DNA from 4 places in the Pseudoalteromonas sp. 20-MNA-CIBAN-0454 genome. Region 4 is predicted to be linked to each of the others. Evidence: predicted binding sites of a transcription regulator. Region 4 holds the regulator's gene; each other region holds the start of a gene.
The links. Region 4 encodes sigma-54, which starts transcription at its own class of promoters, with help from an activator protein. Its sites were predicted from a motif close to GTTGGCACGNNNNTNGNNT; they were not measured.

Region 1 (3,912 bases), on a different contig from region 4:
AGCGTCGCGCGATAACTTTCAAACTAAATTAATGTCGCGCTTAAAAGATTTAGAAAACCAAGTAAACGACATGCTGCTATTTGCCAAAAGTGGCGATCAGCATGTGGTTGAGCAGGTGTCTATGCAGCAATTATTAAGCGAAGTAAAAACCGGTGCAGATGCCATGGTAACGCTTAATAACAGTGAGCTTGATGTAAGCTTACCTGAACCCGACATTGCGATTTTAGGGAATAAAACCGCGCTTGCCAGTGCGATTCAAAACCTGATTCATAACAGTATTCAAATTATAGGCGCTGGGGCACAAGTGCAAGTAAGTGCAATGCGCGATTTGCAAACCCCAGATTTTGTACGCATAAGCGTGAGTGATAATGGCCCAGGTGTTGACCTACAGCAGGTAGATAAACTGTTTGAACCATTTTTTACCACTAGCAGCCAAGGCACAGGCTTAGGGTTGGCGGTTGTTAGCTCTGTTGCTAATGCGCACCAAGGGCGTATTGAGGTGACTAATAATGTACATGGCGGCGCTTGTTTTAACCTGTTATTGCCAATTAGCGCAGCATCTAAATTAGAGGAATCGTTATGAGTAATACTATTTTAGTTGTAGAGGACGACGCAGGGCTTCGCGAAGCATTAATAGATACCCTAGAAATGTCGGGTATTGAATGCGTTGCTGCCGACAGTGCTGAGCAAGCAATGTTACTACTTAAAAAAGAATCCTTTTCGTTAGTGGTGAGCGATGTGCAAATGGGCGCTATGAGCGGCCTAGATTTACTGCGCAGTATTAAATTAAATTACCCCGATTTACCGGTATTAATGATGACCGCCTACGCAACTATTGACGATGCGGTAGAGGCAATGCGCTTAGGCGCGATTGATTATATGGCCAAACCATTTGCACCCGAGGTGCTATTAAATATGGTGAGCCGCTATTTGCCCGAAAAACCCAAAGAAACCGACGGCCCTATTGTTGCCGATCCAACGAGTATTCAATTGTTGGAGCTTGCAAGCAGGGTAGCTAAATCAGACGCCAGTGTTATGGTGCTGGGGCCAAGTGGCTCGGGCAAAGAAGTATTAGCGCGGTTTATTCATGATAAATCAGCGCGTGCTGCAAAGCCCTTTGTGGCTATTAACTGTGCGGCGATTCCTGAAAACATGCTAGAAGCAACATTATTTGGCTACGAAAAAGGCGCTTTTACTGGCGCGATTCAGGCATGCCCAGGTAAGTTTGAGCAAGCACAGGGCGGTACAATTTTACTTGATGAAATTACCGAAATGGATTTAGGCTTACAAGTTAAACTACTGCGTGTATTACAAGAGCGTGAAGTTGAACGCTTAGGTAGCCGTAAAACCATTGCGCTGGATGTACGCATACTCGCAACCAGTAATCGCGATTTAAAACAAGCGGTTGCAAATAATCAGTTTAGGGAAGATTTATATTATCGCCTTAACGTTTTTCCGCTTATGTGGCGGCCATTATGCGAGCGCCCTGGCGATATTATTGTGTTGGCAAAGCATTTAATTGAACGTCATTTAATTAAAGCTAAGCAGCCGCTGGCTATTTTAGATAAGCAAGCTGAGCAAAAGCTCCTTAGCCATACATGGCCAGGTAATGTGCGTGAGCTTGATAACGTAATTCAGCGTGCGCTTATACTGCGCAGTGACAACAGCATAAGTGAGCAAGCTATTTTTATTGAAAACTTAGCCCCAAGTAACTTTGTAGTAGAGCCAGCAATTAGTGAAAGTGCGTTAACTAGCGCCTATTACGATAGTAAAACAACAGCCATTATTAATGACGAAAAGTCGGGTGATGAAAAGCTTGATGAGCAAACACCGAATGAGCAAAAATCAGATTTACTCGCTCAAGATACAGGCAGTTATAAAGATGAGCTTAAAGATAAAGAGCATCGAATTATTTTAGAAACACTTGCGCGTTGCCAAGGCAAGCGTAAAGACGTAGCCGAAACTTTGGGTATTAGCCCGCGAACTTTACGTTATAAACTAGCGCAAATGCGCGACTTAGGTATTTCACTTCCTGCATAACCTTCAAAAAAGCCCTAAATTCAATACCTTGAATTTAGGGCTGTCAAAACTCTGACTAAGTAAAAACTAACTGTAACACCATGTATTTAAAGCTTTATTTATGTGGCACGTTTTGTGCTTTATTAACCTTAAGAGTTAACTGCATTGTTAGAGACAAATAATGAAAATTCAAAATAGCGCTGTATTTCAAGAAATGCAATCAATGGCCTTAGAAGCGGGCCGTAATAATCAAATTAATAAATTGCCTACGCAAGTTCAGTCTACGTCATCAGCACAATTTGGCGATATGCTTAGCAATGCGCTCAATACTGTGCATGAGTTACAGCAAGACACAGGTCAAAAAGTAAAAGCGGTTGAAATGGGCGACAGAAGCGTATCGCTTGCAGAGGCAATGATTGCTTCGCAAAAATCTTCTGTTGCATTTGAAGCGACCGTACAAGTGCGTAATAAACTTGTTGAAGCTTACAAAGAAATCATGAATATGCCTGTTTAATCAGGTAGTGGAGAATAATTGTGGCGCAATCTAATCAATCTACAGATCTTGCACTTGCTAGTGGCGGTATTGAGCAAAGCGATAGTGACGATCAACAAGAACAAAAGTCGGGCTATTTAAGTGCGTTAAGCGGTGTTGATGTATTGCGTCAAGTTACCCTTATTATTGCACTGGCGATTTGTTTGGCAATTGCCATTTTTGTGATTATTTGGGCACGTCAGCCAGATATGCGCCCATTAGGTAAAATGCCCACCGAAGAGCTAATTCAAACGCTTGATTTTTTAGATGCGCAAAAAATAGATTATCAACTAGATGGCAATGTAGTGTCGGTTGATGAAAGCGAATACCAAAATATAAAATTACTAATGACTCGCGAAGGCTTGGATCAAGGTCCTACTTCTGGTTCAGACATAATAATGCAAGACATGGGCTTTGGTGTAAGCCAGCGCTTAGAGCGCGAGCGCCTAAAGCATGGCCGAGAGCAACAACTTGCCCGCACTATAGAAGAGCTAAATAACATCACTCGCGCCAAGGTGCTGTTAGCTATTCCAAAAGAAAACGTATTTGCCCGCAGAGAGAAAAAACCATCAGCAACGGTCGTACTTACGCTTAAACGCGGACGCTCGCTTAACAGCGAAGAAGTAGACTCTGTTGTGGATATTATAGCCTCAGCAGTGCAAGGATTAGAGCCTGCACGTGTAACGGTTACCGATCAAAATGGCCGTTTATTAAATTCGGGCTCACAAAGCTCACTTTCTGCGCGTTCTCGTAAAGAGTACGACCTAGAGCGTAAGCGCGAGCAAGAATACCTAGAAAAAATTGATAGCATTTTAATCCCTATTGTTGGTTTGAGTAATTACACTGCGCAAGTTGATTTGAGCATGGACTTTAGCTCATTAGAAGAAACGCAAAAACGTTATAACCCAGACCTACCAGCGGTAAGAAGCGAAACCACGTTTGAGGAAAACAACATAGGCGGCTTAGCTGTGGGTATTCCTGGCGCGTTAAGTAATCAGCCTCCGGTAAATTCAGATATTCCAGAAGTAGCAGGCCAAGGCGGCGCAGGAAGTGCTACTTCACCGAGTCGTACGCATAAAGAAGCCACGCGTAACTATGAGCTCGATACTACTATTTCGCATAAGCGCCAACAAAGCGGTACGATTCGCAGAATTAGTGTATCGGTAGCGGTTGATTATTTGCCAACAGTGGGCGAAAACGGTGAAACCACCATGACCCCGCGCTCGGCTGAAGCACTGTCAAATATTCGACGTTTATTACAAGGTGGTGTTGGCTTTGATATACAACGCGGCGATGCCCTAGAAGTAGTAACAGTTCCCTTTGTACGAGAAGCCGTAGATATGAGTTTTGAAGTACCTTTA
Region 2 (3,912 bases), on a different contig from region 4:
CACTGGAAAAAAATCACAGTGTAAAATTAATTGAGCGCAGCAAAGAGCGCGCCGAGCAACTCTCTGAAATGCTCGACAACACGATTGTTTTTTGCGGAGATGCGTCAGACCAAGAGCTATTGTCAGAAGAGCATATAGATCAGGTTGATGTGTTTATTGCGGTAACCAACGATGATGAAGTAAATATAATGTCGGCCATGCTAGCAAAACGTATGGGCGCACAAAAAACCATGGTACTTATTCAACGCAGTGCATACGTTGACTTAGTACAAGGCGGCGATATTGATATTGCAATTTCACCACAAGAAGCCACTATTTCGGCATTACTTACTCATGTTCGCCGCGGCGATATTATTAACGTATATTCACTACGCAAAGGTGCAGCTGAAGCTATTGAAGCTGTTGCCCATGGTGATGAAAATACATCTAAAGTAGTTGGCCGAACTGTAAGGGATATAAAACTCCCAGCAGGTACTACTATTGGTGCTGTAGTACGTAACGACGACGTGCTTATTGCCCACGACGATACCATTATTATGTCGGGCGACCATGTCATCATGTTCTTAATTGATAAAAAGCACATTAATATTGTAGAAAAACTATTTCAGGTGAGCGCTATATTTTTATAGCAGTACATTGTTGGTACTTTAAACACAAAAAAGCAGCTTAGTTAAGCTGCTTTTTTAATATAGGGTACTAAAGCTTTATTGTACTTTGGCAAACTCTTCTTTAGAAAGTTCGCCATTACCGTCAGTATCTAGCTGATCAAATATTTTTACTAACTGTGTATTTGCCGCAGCTTCTTGCTGAGAAATAACACCATCGCCGTTGGTATCAAAAGAGGCAAAATCCACTGCTGCATAGGCTGCTGCTGAAGACGCTAAAACTAAAATCGCAAGTGATGTATTTAATACTTTCATAATAATCTCCTAAAAATGAGAGGTCCTTCTCAGAAATCCCTGGCTGTGAAAAATAACCGAAAAAGTAATTAGTAGTTAGCAAACTCTGCTTTAGAAAGCTCACCGTTACCATCTGTATCTAACTCTGCAAATTGTGCGATTAAATCGGAATCTACCGACGCTTCACTTTGGCTAATTGCGCCATTACCATCTACATCAAGGGTATCAAAATCACTTGCTGCAAAAGCGGCTGATGACGATGCTAGAGCGATAAGTGCGAGTGCTTTATTTAACTGTTTCATAATTTAATCCTTTACTATGTTATTCAATGCTTTATCAAAAAATTAGATATACTAAGGTTTATACTTTCCTTGTTATTCTTTTTCATAAGCTCCCTTGCTTACTTAGGTTGTCTTTGGCAACACAGAATTTTATCAACCTTGCATTTTGCTTATGCTTTAGAAAATTCTTCTTTTGATAACTCACCGTTTTGGTCAGTATCAAGCTCTGAGAAAATACTCATTAACTCTGCATCAACAGCAGCTTCGCTTTGACTAATTGCGCCATTACCATCTACATCAAGGGTATCAAAATCACTTACTGCAAAAGCGGCTGATGACGATGCTAGAGCGATAAGTGCTAACGTTTTATTTAATGTTTTCATAATCAATCTTCCTTCAAAGTTTATGTTAACTGCGATTAAGTGCTTCACTTTAAATCACGTTTAATGCAATACAGTTTAACTATTACAACTTCGATGCCAACATTTAAAACATCAATAACTTCAATTAGTTAAAGGTGACATGTACTTAAAGGTGATAATTAACTGTCTATTTTTGTTGCCTTTTTGCAACACACTTTAAGCCCAAAAAATAAGTTCGAACAAATTCAATACCTTACAAAAAGCAAAAAACGCCACAGATTATAAATACACACTGTAAGGAGACTGTTTAGCTGGGATATTCAACTCGGTTACAGCTGAATAATTTTTGAAATGAAAATAACCAATAGCTTTTATTTTTATAAATAATTGTTTTTTATCGATTATTTTATTTTTATCAATGCAGGTATGCGTTATTTAAAATTAAATTTAATAAATCGCTATTTTGTTGCAAAATAGCGAAATGTACAGTTACTCGGTTTCTGATTGGAGTATTGAAGGGTCAATAAAGTGATCCCCCATAAAGCTTTTCATTTCTTCTTCGCTGGCTAATAGCTTTATTCCACAGTAAGCACCTTGAACGTGTTCTTTCACGCTACAAATTTCTCCCTGAAAGTCTTTAACTTGCTTATTACTGCTATCGAGGATGATTGAGCATTGCATCCCTTTAATGTTTTCGGCCTGGGCTTTGTCTTTAAGATCAAACTTTACGCCCGTTAGCGAAATATCTTTAATTACCCCGTCGAGTATCCTGTCATCACTAAGTTTTAGCTTGGCCGATAATAAGGTAGGTATACGAGTTTGCGAGCGTAAATCGAATAACTGCACTTGCTTTGGGTAATTAATAAAAAGTAAGCGTGCGGGATGAGATGCAACTGACATTATTTGCTGACGAAAAGCGATAACCTGCCCACCACTTCCCTCTATTAGTGCTCTTACTACCACCATTACCCCATCGTGCAGGTAGTCGCTTGCTGTAGGCAGGCGCTTTGAGCTCGGATAGTTTAAAATAATAAATCGATTTTCGAGCAAACCTATAAACTCTGTTTTTACACGCTTGCTGGCTGTTGGTGTTAAAATTTCAAGATCAACCATGGCACCAGACATTATTTGGTGTAACTTTTCTAGGTTAGTTGTTGGCATATCCTTTTCCCTAATACTATTTATAAACTAACAATTAAATTATCCGCGCCAAAATGTAGGCGTAAACAGCACTAATAAAGTAAATATTTCTAAACGGCCAAATACCATAGCAATGGTAAGCAACCATTTAGCACCATCACTAATAGACCCATAGTGCGATGCAACATCTCCTAAGCCCGGGCCAAGGTTATTTAAACACGCTGCAGTAGCAGAAAATGCTGTAATGTTATCCATACCGGTTCCCATCAGCGCTAGCATAATAATTATAAACACCAATGCGTACGCTGAGAAAAACCCCCATACAGCTTCTACTACTTTGTCTGGCAACGCTTTGCTGCCTAACTTGATAGAATATATAGCCCGAGGATGCACTAGCCTATTAAGCTCTCGCACGCCTTGTAAGTATAGTAAGAATACGCGCACCACTTTCATACCGCCACCGGTAGAGCCCGCACAGCCACCTATAAAGCTCGAAAATATAAGCAGTATTGGTAAAAATAATGGCCAAGCCGAAAAGTTATCGGTGGCAAATCCTGCCGTACTGCTAATTGAAACAGCATGAAATAGCGCTTGGTCGAGTGTTTCATCGCCATTGGCATACACTTCATGAGACGAAAGCACGGTAAAGCAAATCACCACCAGCGCTAACTGAATACATAAAAACACTTTAAACTCAGGGTCGCGAATATAAACACTGATATTTCTACTTGCTACCGCAGCGTAATGCAGTGAAAAGTTAATGGCTGCAATAATTAAAAAGAACACACAAATAAAGTTAATTACTGGGCTATCAAAATGCCCCATAGAGGCATCATAAGTAGAAAACCCACCAATGGCGACCGTTGAGAACGCATGGCTTATTGCGTCAAACCAATCCATGCCTGCAATCCAATATGCCAAGGTACACGCAAGTGTAATTGACACATATATATACCAAAGGTGCTTTGCGGTGTCGGCAATTCGCGGGGTCATTTTAGAGTCTTTTACTGGCCCTGGTATTTCGGCGCGATATAGCTGCATACCACCAACCCCTAGCATAGGTAAAATAGCAACCGCCAATACAATGATCCCCATACCGCCAAACCACTGTAGTTGTTGGCGATAAAATAATACCGATTTAGGCAAGTACTCTATACCGGTTAGTACCGTTGCTCCGGTGGTGGTTAACCCCGAAAACGCTTCAAATACCGCATCAGCCAGTGATAGGTT
Region 3 (3,912 bases), on a different contig from region 4:
CTAAACCAATAACGGGGTCGAGTTTTGCGTCTGACTGTTTATCAGTTTCTGTTTTTGCCGCTTTAGAGGCTTGCGTAGATTCTTGCAATTTAACCGTAATTATATCGCCGGTACGCAGTGCTTTTTTATCAGCGTATAAGTCGTTCGATAAATACGTATTAAACAGTGAGCCATTAGCAACTGCCGGTTCAACATTGGGTTCTGGGTACATGGGCGCATAGTAAGGATCGTCTTGTACTACATCACTATTTTGTGTAGACACACAGCCACTTAACAATAAAGTACCCGCTGCAAATAATATAATATTGCGCATAATAACCTCTAAAATATTATAATTGCTGATTGATGTAGCTCATCATTTCATCAACTGCCGAAATTACTTTTGAGTTCATTTCGTAAACACGCTGGGTTTCTATTAGGTTTACCAACTCTTCGGTTACGTTTACGTTTGACGTTTCTAGTGAACCTTGAATAATAGTGCCTAGCCCATCAACTCCAGGGTTACCCTGCACCGGCGCGCCACTTACCGCAGTTTCGGTGTAAAGGTTTTGCCCTATAGGCTCAAGGCCCGACGGATTAATAAAGTCACTAATGGTAATTTGCCCAATAACCACGTTATCGGCCTGCCCTGCAACTCGTACAGATACTTCACCGTCTTGCGATACAGTTATTGATTGCGCGTCATCGGGTACGTTCATTTCTGGTTGAACCACATAACCCGCACCCGAGGTTACAACTCGCCCGTCGCCATCGGTGGTAAATTGTCCGTTGCGCGAATAAGCAATATTGCCATCTGGCTGTAATACTTCAAAAAAGCCTGAACCAGAAATCATCCAATCTAGTGAGTTTTCAGTAGTTAGCATATTACCTTGCGAAAAGTTTTTTTGGTTAGCTACCACTTTGGCACCAGCACCTAGCATTAAACCTGATGGCATTTCGGTATCTTGTGATGAGCGACCGCCTGGTTGATTAATGTTTTGGTAAAGTAAATCTTCAAAAACGGCGCGGCTTTTTTTATAACCAACCGTACTGGCGTTGGCTAAGTTATTTGAAATAACCGAAATGTCGGTTTGTTGGGCGTCAAGCCCAGTTTTACTGATCCACAATGCTGGATTCATAATCGTGTCCTCATTTTAAAGTTAAACTATGCGCAACAGCTGATCTTGCGATTGATCTATTTCTTCTGCTGTTTTCATTAGCTTTACTTGTAATTCAAATTGGCGTTGATGGCTGATCATATCGACCATTTCGTGTACCGGATTAACGTTCGACATTTCTAATGCGCCGCTTATCACTTGTACGTTAGCTGAGGTTTCAACCGTTTGATTTGGTTTTGGTCTAAATAAACCATCGTTACCTTTTTCAAGTGTTGAGTTATTTGCCTCAACCACTTTTAAACGATCAACCTCTTCTAAAAAGTTAGCCGGCGCGCCTTGTGGGCGTACTTGTATGGCACCGTCTTTACTAAATTCTATTTTTTCAATCGGGACTGGCAAAATAATAGGGCCGCCTTCGCCAATTACTTGACGACCACCGCTGGTAACTAACATGCCTTCGGCGGTAATATTAAGCGTACCTACTTTTGTATAAGCTTCGTTGCCGGAGGCGTCTTGTACACTCAGCCAGGCGTTATCGCTCATGGCAATGTCGAGCTCGCGACCGGTTTGCTGTATGCCACCCGATGTCATGTTTGAACCTGGGCGCTCTTCCATAGAAAACACCCGCGATGGCAAACCTTCACCAAACGCTTGCATAGATCGAGCTTGGGCAAAGTCGGCTTTAAAACCTGTAGTGTTTGCGTTCGCCAAATTATTGGCTTTAAGGGCAAGCCCCATTAAGCTTTGCTTAGCGCCAGACGCGGCAATGTAGACCATTTTATCCATAACATCGACTCACTTAAAAATCTCTGTAAGAACAAATGCAATATATGCGCCATTGTTAAATACAGCAGTAAAACTGCACCGCCAAGCAATGTGGTATACCGCCGGTAGCTGCAGAAATTATAGGGATGAGGTTCTAGGGGCTAGGTTCTAGGTTGATACCTGACGCCTCAAACCTGCTCTTTAAATTTCTACCTAAAACCTGATACCTGACGCCTAAAATCTGCTCTTTAAATTTCTACCTAAAACCTGATACCTGACGCCTCAAACCTGATCTTATAAACAAAAAAGGCTGCAATTAAGCAGCCTTGAATATTCAAATTAATAAATTGTGCTTTATCTAATTTGCAGAATACTTTGCTGAATTGTTGAGTTAACTTCCAGCGCTCGCGAGTTTGCTTGGAAATTACGCTGTGCGCTAATTAAATCAACTAGTTCGTTAGTTAAGTTTACGTTTGACTGCTCAAGCGCTGATGAGTTGATATTACCTAAGGTGCCAGAGCCTGGTTCACCAGCAATAGGCTCGCCTGACGCTATACTCGCTTTCCAACCTGTGCTGCCCACTTGTTGTAAACCTTGCGAGTTTGAAAAACGCACCATAGCCACTTGGCCTAAAAATGTTGAGTCGCCGTTACTGTACGAAGCCACAACTTTACCGTCGGCGCCAATATCAATACCCGCTAAACGGCCAACTGTTGCACCGTCTTGCTCAAGTGCTTTTACTTCAAAGCGACTTGCGTATTGAGTAGGTATTTTATTAGCTGTACCGGTTTCATCACGCCAGTTAATTTCAACAGGCGCTGGGAAGGTAGCACCATTGGTTAATAAATCAGAAAGCCCCGCTGTACCACCGCCACCAGCTGCAATAGACAATGGATTAAAAGTGTTACTTACGTTTGGCGTGCCGTCTGTACTTTGCGGTAAGCCACTTGAGTCAAACTTAAAAGTAGTCATAGGAGTGTACGGAGCTGCTGTTTGCTCAACCCCATTGGCACCAAAGGATTTACCATCAAGTGTTGAATGCACGTTCCATTGATTTTCATTACCGAGTACTGCAGGGTCGCTTTTTACAAAAAACAGCTGCAATACATGTGGCTCACCGAGTGAGTCATATACGGTTGTTGAGGTTGATGAATTATAAGTTGCACTTTCGGTAGGGTTAAACGCAATTGTAGGTGCAATTGATCGTGAATCTAAATTAAACGAGCTATACACACTCGAAGTAGCACGCGGCGATCCTGACGAGTCAGGTATTTGTAAAGCCGATGAAGTGCTTAAACTCACTGATGTAGTATCGCCTGTTGAAGGGTCAACCGGAAAGCCTTGTAAAAAGCTGCCATTTGCATCTACTACAAAGTTGTCTTTGTTTAACTTAAATGCGCCGGCACGTGTGTAAGTAAAATCTTGCGCGCCTAGGTCTTGGCTGGTTGCAAAGTAACCTTCACCGGTAATCGCTAAATCTAACGAGTTATTGGTAAACTGTAATGATCCTTGATGAAATTGTTGTGCAACCATAGTCGTTTGCACGCCGTCACCATTTTTTGTTTTACCCGAACTAAATACCGACGATGCATACACGTCAGCAAATTCTGCGCGCGACTCTTTAAAACCCGTAGTATTTACGTTGGCTATATTATTTGCCGTAACGTTTAAATCTTTTTGTGCGGCAGCAAGGCCGGATAATGCAATATTGAAGCTCATAATTGACCTCTAAACTATTTAATTTTTAGCCCGCTGGCTAATGAATCTTTTACGCGATTTCTGCAACATCAGTCAGCCTAACCGCACCTTCTTTAGTGTTAATAATGATGCCATTTGCACCATTAATATTCACACTCTCAATATTTTTAAAGGTAGCAATTGGCAGGCTCGAAAACTCACCATTAGTACTCCCCTCGGCTTTAATTTTATATTCACCAGGGGGTAAGCGCTCACCTGCTTCATTTTTACCATCCCATGCAAAACGCACTGCACCTGCTGGTTGCGAGCCTAAATCTATAGTTCTAACTAACTGCCCAGACTCGTCTTCAAT
Region 4 (3,912 bases):
CTGACCGCCAAGAAGGCCAACTAAAAGAAAACGTTGGTATTTTTGAGAAAAACGTCGAGATAATTCACGGTAATCGTCGTATCACCGCCGATCGTTTAGAAGTACATAAGCGCGACGAACTTGGCGGTAATAAACAACTATTAATTGCCACGGGCAGCCCTGCATATTTTGAAGAAAAGCAAGCAGATGGCACTGTCATGAGCGCCAGCGCTAACGAAGTACGTTACGATGTAGCGAAACGTTTTTTAACCCTGGTAGGAGATGCAAACATTTCTCAAGCTGGGCAAAAAATTACGGCTAAAAGCATCACCTACGATATAGAGCAACAGCTTATAAGCGCTGAAAAAGATGAAAACTCAACTGATCGGGTACACACTATTTTAGTGCCTGTAGACGTAAAAAAAGAACAAAAACTCAATAAAGGTCAGCCATGAGTACATTAAAAGCAGAGCTATTAGCAAAAAGCTATAAAGGCCGTGAAGTTGTTAAAAATGTAGGACTTGAAGTAAAAGCTGGCAGCATTGTTGGTTTACTTGGCCCAAATGGCGCAGGTAAAACCACTACCTTTTACATGATTGTAGGCTTAGTTCATAGCGACAAAGGTAAAATATTAATTGATGATAACGATATTACCTTACTTCCTATGCACAGCCGTGCTCGTTTAGGTATTGGTTATTTACCACAAGAATCTTCTATTTTTAGAAAGCTCACTGTGTATCAAAATTTAATGGCTATTTTAGAAACGCGTAAGCAACTAAATAAACAAGCCAGGGAAGAAACCCTAAATAGTTTATTGGACGAATTTAGCCTGCAACATATTCGCGACAGCTTAGGTATGGCGCTATCTGGTGGTGAACGTCGCCGCGTAGAAATAGCACGTGCTTTAGCTGCAGATCCTAAATTTATATTGCTTGATGAGCCCTTTGCTGGCGTGGATCCTATTTCAGTACTCGATATTAAAAAAATTATAGAACACCTTAAAAATCGTGGTATTGGCGTACTAATTACCGACCACAATGTAAGGGAAACCCTTGATGTTTGTGAAAAAGCCTACATTGTTTCTCATGGGGAGCTAATTGCATCTGGTACTCCTGAATTTGTATTAAACGATAAAACAGTACGTGATGTTTATTTAGGCGAGCAGTTCAAACTGTAATATTTATGTTATTACTATAAGCATCTGCTAAGATTAATCATATCAATTTATAAGGATTGTTAGAGATAAATGAGGCAATCATTACAGCTGCGCATGGGCCAGCAACTTACAATGACTCCGCAACTGCAACAGGCTATTCGCTTATTGCAGCTTAGTACCTTGGATCTCCAGCAAGAAATACAAGAAGCACTTGATAGCAACCCATTACTTGAAGTTGATGAACAAGATTACACGGAAGAATCAGCAGGTAAAAACGAGCAAAAAGCAGATGACATTACTGTTAGCGCCTCTGCTGACGACACCCCAAGCGAGTATGAGCAAGATAGCGGCGAAGCACTAAATAAAGACACCATAAGCGACGACATGGCCATGGATGTATCATGGGATGAATATATGAGCGCAGCGCCTGCCTCTTCATCAGGGCCAATGCCTGAAGATGAATCTATTTATCAAGGTGCATCAACCGAAACCCTGCATGAATACTTAATGTGGCAATTACAGCTCACCCCTTTTAGCCCTACCGACGAAGCTATTGCCATAGCTATCGTTGAAGCCGTAGATGACTCTGGTATTTTAACCCTCAGTTGCGAAGACCTTTTAGCAAGCTTTAACCAAGAAACTGACGACGAACACGAAGTAGAACTAGATGAAATAGAAGCAGTGCTAAAGCGCATTCAATTATTTGATCCTGTTGGTATTGCAGCTCGCAGCTTGCAAGAATGCTTATGCATTCAATTAAATCAATTTGATAAAGACACCCCTTATATTAACGAAACAAAAATGGTGTTAACTGATCATATCGATTTACTCGCTGCTCGCGACTATCGTACGTTAATGAAAAAAACTAAGCTCAAAGAAGAAGAGCTTAAAGAAATAATGACACTTATTCATACGCTTAATCCTAAGCCTGCGGATACTATTGTCAGAGAAGAGTCTGAATACGTTATACCTGACGTGTCTGTTAAAAAAATAAAAGGCCGCTGGGTGGTAGAGCTAAACCCAGATAGCATGCCAAAAATACGTGTTAACAGCCAATATGCGGCTATGTCTCGTACAGTAAAATCCAGCGGTGACAGCCAATTTATTCGCTCGCACTTACAAGAAGCTAAATGGTTTATTAAAAGCCTAGAAAGTAGAAACGAAACACTCCTGAAAGTAACTAATTGTATTGTTAAGCAGCAACAAGCGTTTTTTGAACATGGCCCAGAAGCCATGAAACCTATGGTATTAAACGATGTTGCCGAAATAGTTGAAATGCACGAGTCGACTATTTCACGGGTCACTACGCAAAAATATATGCACACTCCACGTGGCATTTTTGAGCTTAAGTACTTTTTTTCAAGCCATGTAAGCACCGAAAATGGTGGCGAATGTTCATCAACTGCCATACGTGCCCTGATTAAAAAGTTGATAGCTGCAGAAAACTTAGCCAAACCATTGAGTGATAGCAAGATTGCAGATATATTGGCTGAGCAAGGAATTAAAGTAGCTAGACGGACAATTGCAAAATATCGCGAATCTCTGGCTATTCCCCCGTCGAATCAACGTAAAAGCTTGATTTAAGACGTACAACAAAGAGGAAAATGCTGATGCAACTAAACTTAACTGGTCGTCATGTAGACATTACAGACTCATTAAGAGACTATGTAAATAATAAATTTGCAAAGCTGCAAAGACACTCAGATCACATAACTAATGTGCATGTTATTCTCGATGTAGAAAAATTAAGTCAAAAAGCTGAAGCAACAATTTTTGTAAGTGGCGCTGAGCTATTTGCATCGACCGAACACCAAGATATGTACGCTGCCATTGACTCGTTGATTGACAAACTCGATCGTCAAGTAATTAAACACAAAGAGAAGTTTGCTCGACACTAACACTATGAAATTAAGCTCACTTATATGCCAGGACTGCAGCAAAGCTGTGGTCCTTTTTAATAGTAAAAAAAGAATTTTAGAATTCATCAGTGAACTCGCGCATAAAAAAATGCCGTATTTACCTCAGCAAGATATTCTCACTGCTTTATTGGCAAGAGAAAAGCTAGGTAGTACCGGTATTGGCCGAGGAATAGCAATTCCACATGGCCGTATGAGCGGGGCACAAGAGCCTCTTGCCTTAATTTTAATAAGCGAAACCGCTATTAATTTTGATGCAATTGATAATCGTCCAGTTGATATTTTTGTTGCGCTTATAGTGCCCGATGGCGATAACCAGCAGCACTTGAAAACACTAGCCACAATAGCTGATAAACTAAACGATAAAGAGTTTTGTAAGCAATTGCGTGCGGCAAAGTCTGATGAAGCGTTATACCAAGTTATTTTGGATCAATCCTAGTTACTAATAAAGGGGTGGTAAATGGAATTAATTATTATAAGTGGCCGTTCAGGTTCTGGTAAGTCAGTTGCTTTACGTGTTGTAGAAGATTTAGGTTACTATTGTGTAGATAATATTCCGGTAAATTTGCTGCCTTCATTAGTGCGCAGTGTCTCTGATAACTACGATAAAATAGCCGTTAGTATAGACGTGCGTAACCTGCCTAAAGACCAGCAGCAGTTTAACGATATCCTTGAGTACTTGCCCGACTTTGCTAAACCAACGTTATTTTATTTAGATAGCGACGATCAAACGTTAATCCGCCGTTATTCAGAAACACGTCGTTTGCACCCGCTTTCGATTGATTCGCTACCGCTAGATTTAGCAATAAAAAAAGAAAAAGAATTACTCGATGTACTCGTAACGCGGGCTGATCATGTCAT

Region 1: a site for sigma-54 is predicted at 2,142-2,160, ahead of fliE (flagellar hook-basal body complex protein FliE). Genes of this name have one in related genera too.
Region 2: a site for sigma-54 is predicted at 1,646-1,664, ahead of AAEZ22_RS13820 (EF-hand domain-containing protein). Genes of this name have one in related genera too.
Region 3: a site for sigma-54 is predicted at 1,919-1,937, ahead of AAEZ22_RS11675 (flagellar basal body rod protein FlgF). Genes of this name have one in related genera too.

Annotation. Positions count from the first base shown of each region.
Region 1 is NZ_JBEOOB010000015.1:76,740-80,651, reverse strand. It holds gene AAEZ22_RS09430 (sensor histidine kinase) at 1-583, shown strand, start outside; gene AAEZ22_RS09425 (sigma-54-dependent transcriptional regulator) at 580-2,040, shown strand; gene fliE (flagellar hook-basal body complex protein FliE) at 2,201-2,533, shown strand; gene fliF (flagellar basal-body MS-ring/collar protein FliF) at 2,554-3,912, shown strand, end outside.
Region 2 is NZ_JBEOOB010000029.1:39,108-43,019, reverse strand. It holds gene trkA (Trk system potassium transporter TrkA) at 1-629, shown strand, start outside; gene AAEZ22_RS13830 (EF-hand domain-containing protein) at 705-920, opposite strand; gene AAEZ22_RS13825 (EF-hand domain-containing protein) at 989-1,201, opposite strand; gene AAEZ22_RS13820 (EF-hand domain-containing protein) at 1,351-1,563, opposite strand; gene AAEZ22_RS13815 (flagellar brake domain-containing protein) at 2,032-2,703, opposite strand; gene AAEZ22_RS13810 (TrkH family potassium uptake protein) at 2,743-3,912, opposite strand, start outside.
Region 3 is NZ_JBEOOB010000022.1:7,801-11,712, forward strand. It holds gene flgH (flagellar basal body L-ring protein FlgH) at 1-313, opposite strand, end outside; gene flgG (flagellar basal-body rod protein FlgG) at 330-1,118, opposite strand; gene AAEZ22_RS11675 (flagellar basal body rod protein FlgF) at 1,140-1,883, opposite strand; gene flgE (flagellar hook protein FlgE) at 2,217-3,581, opposite strand; gene AAEZ22_RS11685 (flagellar hook assembly protein FlgD) at 3,631-3,912, opposite strand, start outside.
Region 4 is NZ_JBEOOB010000011.1:7,509-11,420, reverse strand. It holds gene lptA (lipopolysaccharide transport periplasmic protein LptA) at 1-434, shown strand, start outside; gene lptB (LPS export ABC transporter ATP-binding protein) at 431-1,156, shown strand; gene AAEZ22_RS07190 (RNA polymerase factor sigma-54) at 1,226-2,719, shown strand; gene hpf (ribosome hibernation promoting factor) at 2,746-3,033, shown strand; gene ptsN (PTS IIA-like nitrogen regulatory protein PtsN) at 3,038-3,490, shown strand; gene rapZ (RNase adapter RapZ) at 3,512-3,912, shown strand, end outside.